One region of the Bradyrhizobium sp. Crot121 genome, then DNA from elsewhere that is predicted to be linked to it. Evidence: predicted binding sites of a transcription regulator. Region 1 holds the regulator's gene; the other holds the start of a gene.

Region 1 (5,619 bases):
GCCGACCCGGTCGCCCATCCATCCGAAGAGGAATGCTCCGAGCGGACGGATCAGGAATCCTGCAGTGAACAGGGCGATCGTGCTCAGCAGGGCTGCGACGGGGTGGGATTGTTCGAAGAACTTGACCGACAGAACGGCGGCCAGGCTGCCAAAGATATAGAAGTCATACCATTCGATGATGTTTCCGACCGACGCGGCAACGATCACCCGGCGAAAATCGCTCGGTACTTGAATTGCCATGTGCTGCTCCTTTGGTTCAAAGGCTTCTCCTCGCGTTTTTCAGCGCTCTGTTCGCTCGCGGAGTGCGCGTGATGCGTGACGCTACAGGCCTGATTTGCGAGTTGCGTCCGCAACGCCGGTCTCAGGGAAGCCTTGAACCACCTGAGAAGGGCTCCAGCGGTCTTCGAACCGCGAGCCACCACTGCCTCTTTCCCATCTGTCCGGGTTGAGGCGTGACGGTACTCTAATCCTCAATGGGACTGTGGCCTTATGAGACTTTCGGCTCAATCGGGCTTGGAGCGCTAACATCGGATACGCGCCGGCAGGGCGTCCTTTCCTCCGTATTCCGCATCTGTTCCGCTATCCCGCGGATACCCGGTTCCGGTAGCTTTGTTGAAGCAGGAATACTCCAGGGCGCAGGATGTCGGACGAGGGCAGGACGCCGGGCGGCAGGCGCGGCTATGCCGGCACCTGGCCGCCCCGCGAGGCGGTGGCGCCGGCGGGTGGTTATGCCCCGATCGGCGTCGGCGCCTGGCCGCCAATCGTCGAGACGTTGCGCCAGTGGGTCCGGGCGGAAGCGGGCGCCGGACGGCTTCTGCCCTGGGTGCCGGTCGCGTTCGGCTGCGGCATCGCGCTTTACTTCGCCGCCGACCATGAGCCAGTGCTGTCGGTCGCGGTCATCGTGGCTATCGCGCTATGCGCTGTCGCGTTCCTGCTCAGGCGGCGGCAGGCGTTCGCTGCCGCCGTCATCATTGCCGCCGTTGCGACGGGTTTTGCGGTTGCCACCTGGCGCACCGCGCGGGTCGCACATGGCGTGCTGGCGCGGCCGATGTTTTCGGTGTCGCTCACCGGATTTGTCGAGACACGTGACATCCGCGAGCGTACCGACCGTTTCGTGCTGCGCGTCGCGAGCATCGAAAGCCAGCGCGGCGCGCCGAAGCTCGAGCGTGTCAGGCTGTCGGTGAAGAAGGGCACTGCCCCTGACGTCGGCAGCTTCGTCGAATTGAAGGCACGGCTGCAGCCGCCGCTCGCTCCCTTACGGCCCGGCAGCTACGATTTCAGCCGCGATCTCTATTTCCAGGGCATCGGCGCCTCCGGTTTCGTACTCGGCGCGATCAAGACGACGGCGTCGCCGGAAGGCCGCGGATTTGCGCTGCGCTATGCGGCGTTCATGCAAGGCATGCGCGATGCGATCGATGCGCGGATCCGCAACGTGCTCGAAGGCGACAATCGCGCGATCGCGACCGCACTCCTGACCGGCCGGCGCGATGCGATCTCCGAGCCGGTGAATGATGCGATGTTCATCTCGGGGCTCGGCCACGTACTCTCGATCTCGGGCTATCACATGGCGGTGGTCGCGGGCGTGGTCTTCTTCGCAGTCCGCGCCTTGCTCGCACTGTTCCCGGTGCTCACTGTGGGCTTTCCGATCAAGAAATGGTCCGCCGCGGCGGCGCTGGTCGCTGCCGCCTTCTATCTGCTGCTGTCGGGAGCGGAGGTCGCGACGCAGCGCTCGTTCTTCATGACTGCGGTGGTGCTGATCGCCGTCATGGTGGACCGCCGCGCGGTGACGTTCCGGACGCTCGCAGTCGCGGCCATGATCGTGCTCGCGATCGCACCGGAAGCGCTGGTTCATCCGAGCTTTCAAATGTCGTTTGCGGCCACCCTCGGGTTGGTGGCGCTGGTGCAGATTGGCATGCCGCATCTGTTTGCCGCGCCCGATCATTCCGCGACCGCGCGGATCGCGCTGTGGGGCGGGCGCGAGATTGCGATGCTGCTGCTGGCCTCGCTGGTAGCGGGGCTGGCGACCACGCCCTATGCCGCCTTTCACTTCCATCGGGTGGCGCCCTTCGGCGTGCTTGCCAATCTGGCGGCGATGCCGGTGGTGTCGGCGCTGGTGATGCCGGCTGGGCTGCTTGGCCTGCTGGCGATGCCGTTCGGCTTCGATGGCGTGTTCTGGGCGATCATGGGCAGCGGCATCGACTGGATGATCGTGGTTGCGCAATGGGTCGCCGCGCTGCCGGGCGCAGTCGGCCACGTCAGTGCGTTCGGGATCGGCCCGCTGATCGCCGCGAGCCTGGGCGTCATCCTGCTCGGGCTGTTGCGCACGCCGCTGCGCTTCGCCGGCGCGGCGGTGCTTCTCATTGCGGTGGTCTGGGCGGTGAGGGCGCCGCAACCCGACATCCTGATTTCCGGCGACGGCCGCAATGTCGCCGTTCGCGGCGGTGACGGGCGGTTGCACCTGATGCGGACCGCGAAGGACGCGTTTCTCGCCAAGGAGTGGCTTGCCGCGGATGCCGATGCCCGCAGCGCGAGCGATCCTTCGCTCACGGAGGGCGTGTCCTGCGATGAGAGCGGCTGCGTGACCTCTGTGGCCGGTGGCGCGTTCATCGCGCTCACGCAGCGATCCGAGGCGCTCGCGGACGATTGCGAACGGGCGGTGCTGATCGTGACCGCACGGCCGGTGCCACAAGGCTGTGCGGCGGCGGTCATCGATGCCGAGCGCCTGCGGCGGCAGGGCGGGCTGGCGCTGCGGCGGAACCGGAACGGCTTCGTCATCGATGCGGTCAAGCCCGCCGGCCTCGACCGGCCGTGGTCGCCTGCGGTGTCAGGCGAAGGCGAACCCGAGACCACGATCCGGATCCAAGGGGCACCCGCGCTGCGCGCCATCGATGCGACCCCGTCCGAGTCCGACCTGCAGCCGGAAGACTGAGCGCTCCCGTCAATCTCCACCGGCGTTGGCCGGCAGCTCGAAGGCGCCGAGCCGAAATTCGTCGGGACCGCCCGAATGCGACGGCACTTGCACGAGCGTGAAGCTCGCATCCGGAAATCGCTCCCAGATCGCGAGATCTTCCGCTGCGACGGTGAGCCAGCCGAACCTGAACATGTATCGGCCGGGCTGGGCCACCCGTCCGGCTTTTTGCCATGTGATCTTGGTGACCACCGATCATGCCCCTTGCGAATAGTTCAACAAAACCACATCTGCCCCGGGATGGCCTCCGGGGCCGCTCGAATACTTTGCTTTTCACCCGCGGCAACGTCCCGCCGGCCGAGACCGGCGGCGCACGCTGCCCGAAGCTCTCAGCCGATGAACAGCGGGTTCGGCGCGGGGCGCTGGTCGACCGCCTTCGGTGCCGGCTCTGCAACATGATGCGTCACGGGCAATTGCAGCACGGTCGCCCGCTGCCCTTCGCAGAGCTGGGTCACCAGCACATGGCTGCCATCGGGGAAGTCGATCGCGTCGTGATGACGATCCCGAATATGCGCATCGATCTGGTTGAACTTGCCGACACGGAAGCCGGTCGTCTTGGTCCAGATCCAGCGATTGTCGTAGCGGACGTTATCGGCGAACGCGAGTTCGGTCCCGGGAAGCATGCAGACTGCGACCGTCGGATCGCTTTCCGAAGCGAAGCCGCGGGTCGAGGTACCGCGGAAGGTGGTGGTGATAAGCGTCTCTCCAACCTGGGCGGGACGCGTCGCCACGGCATGCAGGCTATAGTCACACATCGGATTGCTCCTCATTCGAGATAGCCGACCCGGCCTGGGAAGAGGCGCAGGCCTCTATCAGAGTGGACGATAACTTATAAGCCTCTGCTCCGTTCTTGGCATTTGTACGGCCCGCGCCCTCTAGCCGTTCACAAACACGATAGGAGGCGCTGCCGCACATCTCCTTGCACCGAGAGTGCCCCGGCGAACTTACCGGGGCTCTTATTCTAATCACTCTAAATCGTTCTTGTCAGTGTCCTTGAGGGCAGATCACCCACCAAAGTACCAGACGAGCTGCTGCGTCCTCGTCGGCTCAGTACTTGCGATAAAGCCCGATCAGCTTGCCCTGGATCCGCACCCGGTTCGGCGGCAGGATGCGGACTTCGTAGGCCGCATTGGCAGGCTCAAGCGCGATTGACGCGCCGCGGCGCCGGAAGCGCTTCAGCGTCGCTTCCTCCTCATCGATCAGCGCCACCACGATGTCGCCGGTGTTGGCGGTGTCGTTACGCTGGATCAGCGCCATGTCGCCGTCGAGGATGCCGGCCTCGACCATGGAATCGCCGCGCACCTCGAGCGCATAATGCTCGCCGGAGCCGAGCATGTCGGGCGGCACGCTGATGGTGTGGCTGCGGGTCTGCAGCGCCTCGATCGGCGTACCCGCCGCGATCCGGCCCATCACGGGAACGGCGACGGGACGGTTGCCATCGTCTTCGGCCACGGCCGCGCTGGTCGTGCGCTTGCCGAGCGTGCCCTCGATGACGCTCGGCGTGAAGCCGCGGCGGCCGTTGCCGGCGGCGGAGAGCTCAGGCAGTTTGATCACCTCGATCGCGCGGGCGCGGTTCGGCAGGCGGCGGATGAAGCCCCGTTCCTCCAGCGCCGTGATCAGGCGGTGGATGCCGGACTTCGAGCGCAGGTCGAGCGCGTCCTTCATCTCGTCGAAGGAAGGAGGCACGCCGGCCTCTTTCAGCCGTTCGTTGATGAAACGCAGAAGTTCATACTGTTTGCGCGTAAGCATCGCGAGCATTCCCCCGGTTGGTAGCGTCGTTCGATCCGAGACTTGAGAAGAGCTGATCTCGGGAGTCACGCACTCCCATTCGTAGACAGCGAGTTTCGAAACAAATCATGAACGGACACTATATGTTCGATATGTGTTCCGCAACCACTTAATTTCTGGTGAACGCGACCAGAGATGCTCCGGCAGGTGTTGGTCGCAGCGTCATTCAGGCAATCGGAGGATGTCGCAAGGCGCGCCTTTTGCTGCGGCCGGCGCGAATGGCGGACGGATCACAAGTGCCTGCGCCGCAGTGAGATTCCCAAGCAGCGAACTGTCCTGCTTGGTGACCGGCGTTGCGATCAGCGTGCCGTCGTCGCGCTCTTCGAGTAGCGCACGAAGATAATCTTCGCGCTGATCGTTGGCGGCGAGATCGCGGCCGAGCAGGGCGCTTTCCGTCACGTGATGAATCGCCGAGCGGCCGAGCAGGGCCCGAATCAACGGCACCAGGAACAGATAGGCGCAGACATAGGACGACACCGGATTGCCGGGCAGGCCGATCACTCGCATCGCGCCGAGCCGGCCATGCATCATCGGCTTGCCCGGCCGCATCGCGATCTTCCAGAACGCCATGGTCACGCCCTCGGCCTCAAGCGACGGCTTCACGAGGTCATGGTCGCCGACCGAGGCGCCGCCGGTGGTGATGAGGATGTCGGCGCCCGCGGCATGCGCGCGGCGTATGCCGTGGGTGGTGGCGGCAACCGTGTCGGCGGCGACCCCCAGATCGATCGCTTCAGCGCCTTCTGCACGCGCCATCGCCCGCAGCGCATAGCCGTTGGAATAGACGATCTGGCCTGGACCCGGAGAGGTGCCCGGCATCACGAGTTCGTCGCCGGTCGCGAGCACGGCGACCTTGGGTCGGCGCC
Region 2 (5,619 bases), on a different contig from region 1:
CCAGCGTTTTCGCGACCAGCCGGATCCGGAAGACCAGGCTCTTGGCCTCGTCCAGCAGTTCTATCTGCCACTCCGCATTTTCCTGAAGATGACGCGACACGCCGCCGATCATGTCGGCGCAGACACGCGTCATCTCCTTCCACGCAGCGTCGCGATCAGCGAACTCGGCACCGTCGTTGCAGATGCCGGTGCCGTCGGCGGTTCGGATGCGAAAGAAATAGAGCGGCATGAGATGGCACCGGCGCATCAATGGCCGCCGACCGGCAACCCACTGGGAGTAAAAACTCAGTGGAGGTCCTGACGGGGGAAAGATCAATCCCGGTTGTTTACGGGAGTGCTGTCAGCGCAATGATGAGCCTGCGGCGCTGCTCGCTTCGCGGCTGGCTTTCTTCAGCTCGCGGTCGATGCGTAACTGAACCCGTCGGATCGCGAGCAACTGAAGCTTCGCCTCGGTCTTGCCGGTCTTGATTGTATCGCCGATCTGAAACTGCCACTTCCACACACCGGGGGTGGCCGGTGTGACGGTATATTCGACGCCTTTATGGATCATCTTTTAGGCTCCGCGCACACCCGGCGGTATTCCGGGCCGAACGAATGTTGCGCCACCTTGCAGTCTGCCGAAGGGCAGTTGCCGCAGCCTTGCGCGATCCGATCGCCAGTCCCGGTATTCCCAAACCTCAATCGCCGTCCCCGAGTTTAACGCAGGTTAACATCGATCGAATTCGACCGTTCCAGCGGCTGCATATTTTTCCCAGGGTTTGGCAGTTCCGCTTGGACACGCCGTTGCCGACGCGGTCGATCAAACTGCGTCATGCGATGCGTGACGGAACCATCTCGAAACGTGGTAGCCGCGGCGGCCCTTGGGCAAGCTCGGACGCGTCCGGACCGACGAGCAACTTGTCGTCCGAGGAGCCGGAAGCACTCTACGATCCCGTCAGGTGTGGAGGGATACCGTCAAGCAGGCCCGTTCGAAAACTCGTGCGTTCTCGGGCAGATGCACCAAATCGCGAACATTTTGATGGAACTTTGTTCTTGTCCGGAGAACTACGGCGCCCGCGCGGGCTCGATCGGTACATGGACACCCAGTGCTCGCCCACATTGGGTTTCAGTCGCGGACGATCGCTGTCATCGGGGCGGAGCAATCGTAGCTGGGCGATGGGACTGCAGGCTGCGCGGGCTGTCGCTCCAGTGCTTGCCGTTGGCGGCGATCGGATGCCAGCGAGCAAGCCATTGCGCGCAAGCGTCGATCTGGAGCGCGTGTTCGAGGAACCTTCGCAAGGCACGCGACGAGCTTTGCGCGAGCGCCTGATCGATCGCAGTCGAGTTCACGACTGCTAGTTCTTCCCAACCATCTCGACGGGATGGCGGCCTTATTGCTGCAACTGCCATTGCTCGGCGTAGACAGCCAGCCGCTCATATTCTTCGGCGATCTTAAGCAGCCTTTCGCGCGAGCTACGGTACGCAAACGACTCTGCTTTGGTACGGGTTTCCTCCGCTTGCTCTCGCCAGTAGCGCGGGTCTTGCAGCGTGTTCCTCATGGCATTTCCCGTTCTGATCTGTCTGAAAGACAATTCCGGAACGGAAGAGATGCTCCCTCGCAAGGAAGGAAACCCGGATGCCCGCTAACTTGCGTTAAGCTCGAAAGGAACTTCGTTCTCGGTCGGAGAACTACGGATTGTCGCCCTCTCTCGGAAACGGCTCAAAGGTTTGACGTCCCAGGAACGTGTCAGGCTTTGCACTTTGTTCGAGGAGTTCGAAGGACTGGGCGACGATCTCGCGCGACCGTGTAGCGATGACATCGTCCTGTGTCCGGGAAGGGCGGCAAATATGAGTGCGCCAGTCGATCATCTTCGGGCTCCCTCAGATTTATGCAGGCGGGAGCGCGATTGGTCTCTCAGCCACCGACGCCTACGGGGCGGATCCGCTGCCGATGATGGACGGGCAACTCGGACGGTGCAGGTTTGGTTCGAAGTGGCTGGGGGCAAAAAGAACATATTGCGAACATGGAACAAAGGTGGTACAGAATTTCCAACGCAATAAACCATCGATTTCTTAATCGCGCCCCGTTTGTCCCGCTAGCGAATCCCCGTCATAAGGAGCACATCCAATGTCCGCCACTACGCTGCGTATTGTCGAAGGATCCTCTATGGATAAATCCAAAGCTCTGTCTGCTGCGCTGTCCCAGATCGAGCGCCAGTTCGGCAAGGGCTCGGTGATGAAGCTCGGCAAGAGCGACCGCTCGATGGATATCGAGACGGTATCGTCGGGGTCGCTTGGGCTCGACATCGCGCTTGGCGTCGGCGGCTTGCCGAAGGGACGTATCGTCGAGATCTACGGGCCGGAGTCGTCGGGCAAGACCACGCTGGCGCTGCACACGGTGGCGGAAGCGCAGAAGAAGGGCGGCATCTGTGCCTTCATCGACGCCGAACACGCGCTCGACCCGGTCTATGCGCGTAAGCTCGGCGTCAATATCGACGAGCTTCTGATCTCGCAGCCGGATACCGGCGAGCAGGCGCTGGAGATTTGCGACACGCTGGTGCGTTCGGGCGCGGTCGATGTGCTGGTGGTCGATTCGGTGGCGGCGCTGGTGCCCAAGGCCGAGCTCGAAGGCGAGATGGGCGATGCGCTGCCCGGCCTGCAGGCGCGCCTGATGAGCCAGGCGCTGCGCAAGCTCACCGCCTCCATCAACAAGTCCAACACCATGGTGATCTTCATCAACCAGATCCGCATGAAGATCGGCGTGATGTACGGCTCGCCCGAGACGACCACCGGCGGCAATGCGCTGAAGTTCTACGCTTCCGTTCGCCTCGACATCCGCCGCATCGGCGCGATCAAGGAGCGCGACGAGGTGGTCGGCAACACCACGCGCGTGAAGGTGGTGAAGAACAAGCTGGCGCCGCCGTTCAAGCAGGTCGAGTTCGACATCATGTATGGCGAAGGCGTCTCCAAGATGGGCGAAATCCTCGACCTCGGCGTCAAGGCCGGCATCGTCGAGAAGTCCGGCGCCTGGTTCTCCTATGACAGCCAGCGGCTCGGTCAGGGCCGCGAGAACTCCAAGGCGTTCCTCCGCTCCAACCCCGATATCACCAGCAAGATCGAGCTTGCGATCCGGCAGAACTCCGGCCTGATCGCCGAGCAGATCCTCGCGGGCACCCCCGAGCGTGACGCCGACGGCGAGGAGCCGGCGGAAGAGTAAGTTTTTTCGAAATATCCGATTTCTTCGCGGGAAGCGGGCGCTGAGGACGTTGAGTTGCCGACGTCTTCGGCGCCCGTTTTGTTTTTTGCGCGATTGCCGAGGGGGCCATGAAGCGCCTGATCCTGACCAGTTCGTCCGGCTACGGCCTCATGCGCATGGACCTCGCTGAAGCTGTCATTCCTTTCACCACTCGTCTTGTATGGGGGCGCTTGCCGTCTCCCGACGATCTCGCCACCTATGTCGCCGCGCGTTCGGAGCAACACGGTCCGGGATCTCATTGGTCGGACTTCGTCGGCGAGTTTCGCAACGACAGCGAAGCTCGCAAGGACCTCGCCTTGGTCGACTTCTGCAAGCCATACAAGACTATCGAACTATGGTTTGATCCAGAGCCCGATGATCAGTTGAAGCTGATCTTGCTGCTTGATTTCTTTCGTTCCTACCCGGAAACAGCAGCCAAGTTGAAGTTGCGCATTGTCGACTTCGATCTGATCATGATGGACCACGAGGGGCCGGCCGCGCAGCACGTTCGCAAAGTCGATGTTACCGGGGCAATGCTTGAAACGGGAAGCATGAGCTGGCAGGCGTATAGGGCGCCGACGTCAGAACCTTGCTTTCACCTCCTGGGCAAGGATTTGAGTGCGCTGCCGATGCTCAGGCGAACTCTGATTGATCTGCTCGAAGAGCTTCCCTCGGCTTCCACCGGGCTGGGTGCTACGGAAATGCGGATGCTGGAGCTGATCTCAAGGGGCTATGCGAACATCAACCCGCTTTTCCACCTCAGGAAGCTTCGCCAAACGCGCGTCTTCAACGAGTGGGAGCGGGGTTACCTGCTTGACGGGCTTGGGCTCGGCCCGACCCCTGCGGTCGCGGGACTCGACGAAGAGCTGCGGACGATCAGACGGGATAACTTGCGGGACCGGCATACGGCGCTCCTGCGTAGCCGGCTGTCGCTCACTAAGTTTGGCAAGGCCGTCGTCGCCCACAAGGAAGATTTCAGCCGCCACAACCCGATCGACCGCTGGTGGGGCGGCACACATTTGACCAACGATAACCTCTGGCGCTGGAATCCGAGGCTCGTCGCGCCGTGACACGGCCGTAGGATGGGTAGAGCGCAGCGAAACCCATCATTGCCGCCAAGCGCACGGGCGCGATGGGTTTCGCTGCGCTCTACCCATCCTACAATTCTGCAATTTCGAGATTCCGGGGGCCCGCTTTTGCGCGCCCCGGAATGACGGGGTCACCTCATTCCGCAGCTTGCGCGTAATCGCTCACCGGCGGGCAGGAGCACACCAGGTTGCGGTCGCCGTAGACATTGTCGACGCGGCCAACCGGGCTCCAATATTTGTCTGATCGAGAGACGCCGTCGGGGAAGCAGCCCTCAGTGCGGCTATAGGCGCGATTCCATTCGTCGTCGGCGATATCGTGCACGGTGTGCGGCGCGTTCCGGAGCGGTGAGGCTTCGACCTTGAAGCGGCCGCTCTCGATCTCGGCGATCTCCTGGCGGATCGCGATCATGGCATCACAAAAACGATCGATCTCGGCCTTGGATTCCGATTCCGTCGGCTCGATCATCAGCGTGCCCGGCACCGGGAAGCTCATGGTCGGCGCGTGGAAGCCGTAATCGATCAGGCGTTTTGCAATGTCGTCGACGGTGACGCCCGCCGAGGTCTTCAGCGGCCGCGGATCGACGATGCATTCATGCGCGACGCGGCCCTTGGCGTTGCGGTACAGCACCGGGAAATGCGCCTGCAGGCGCGCGGCGATGTAGTTGGCATTGAGGATCGCGATCTCGGTGGCGCGCGTCAGGCCTTCGCCGCCCATCATCAGGATGTAGATGTAGGAGATGGTCAGGATCGACGCTGAGCCAAACGGCGCGGCCGACACCGGCCCGACCGGGTGCGGCGTGCCGCCGTCCGTTGCGGGATGGCGGGGCAGATAAGGGGCCAGATGCGCCCGCACGCCGATCGGGCCCATGCCGGGGCCGCCGCCGCCATGCGGGATGCAGAACGTCTTGTGCAGGTTGAGATGGCTGACGTCGGCACCGTAATCGCCGGGCCGCGACAGTCCGACCTGCGCGTTCAAATTGGCGCCGTCGAGATAGACCTGTCCGCCATGGGCATGCACGATATCGCAGATCTCGCTGATGTGCTCCTCGAACACGCCATGCGTCGACGGATAGGTGATCATCACAGCCGCAAGATTCGCCGAATGCTTCTCCGCCTTGGCGCGGAGATCGTTGACATCGACGTCGCCGCGCGCATCGCAGGCGACCACCACGACGTCCATGCCGGCCATCGCGGCGGATGCCGGATTGGTGCCGTGGGCGGAGGAGGGGATCAGGCAAATCTTACGATGCGCCTCGCCGCGCGCGGCATGATAGCCGCGGATCGCGAGCAGGCCGGCATATTCGCCTTGCGCCCCGG

The links. The regulator LexA, encoded in region 1, represses DNA repair genes until DNA is damaged. The targets are predictions, from matches to a motif close to TGTTCNNNNTGTGTTCNG.
Region 2: a site for LexA is predicted at 1,987-2,004, ahead of recA (recombinase RecA). Genes of this name have one in related genera too.

The regions. Positions count from the first base shown of each region.
Region 1 covers NZ_JCAMOR010000111.1:10,566-16,184, forward strand. The annotation lists gene AC5ZGW_RS42030 (MFS transporter) at 1-240, opposite strand, end outside; gene AC5ZGW_RS42035 (ComEC/Rec2 family competence protein) at 641-2,929, shown strand; gene AC5ZGW_RS42040 (hypothetical protein) at 2,939-3,160, opposite strand; gene AC5ZGW_RS42045 (hypothetical protein) at 3,298-3,723, opposite strand; gene lexA (transcriptional repressor LexA) at 4,016-4,717, opposite strand; gene AC5ZGW_RS42055 (molybdopterin molybdotransferase MoeA) at 4,919-5,619, opposite strand, start outside.
Region 2 covers NZ_JCAMOR010000017.1:110,199-115,817, reverse strand. The annotation lists gene AC5ZGW_RS17455 (DUF6894 family protein) at 1-229, opposite strand, end outside; gene AC5ZGW_RS17450 (hypothetical protein) at 341-550, opposite strand; gene AC5ZGW_RS17445 (hypothetical protein) at 1,371-1,538, opposite strand; gene AC5ZGW_RS17440 (hypothetical protein) at 1,669-1,848, opposite strand; gene recA (recombinase RecA) at 2,108-3,196, shown strand; gene AC5ZGW_RS17430 (hypothetical protein) at 3,304-4,284, shown strand; gene gcvP (aminomethyl-transferring glycine dehydrogenase) at 4,439-5,619, opposite strand, start outside.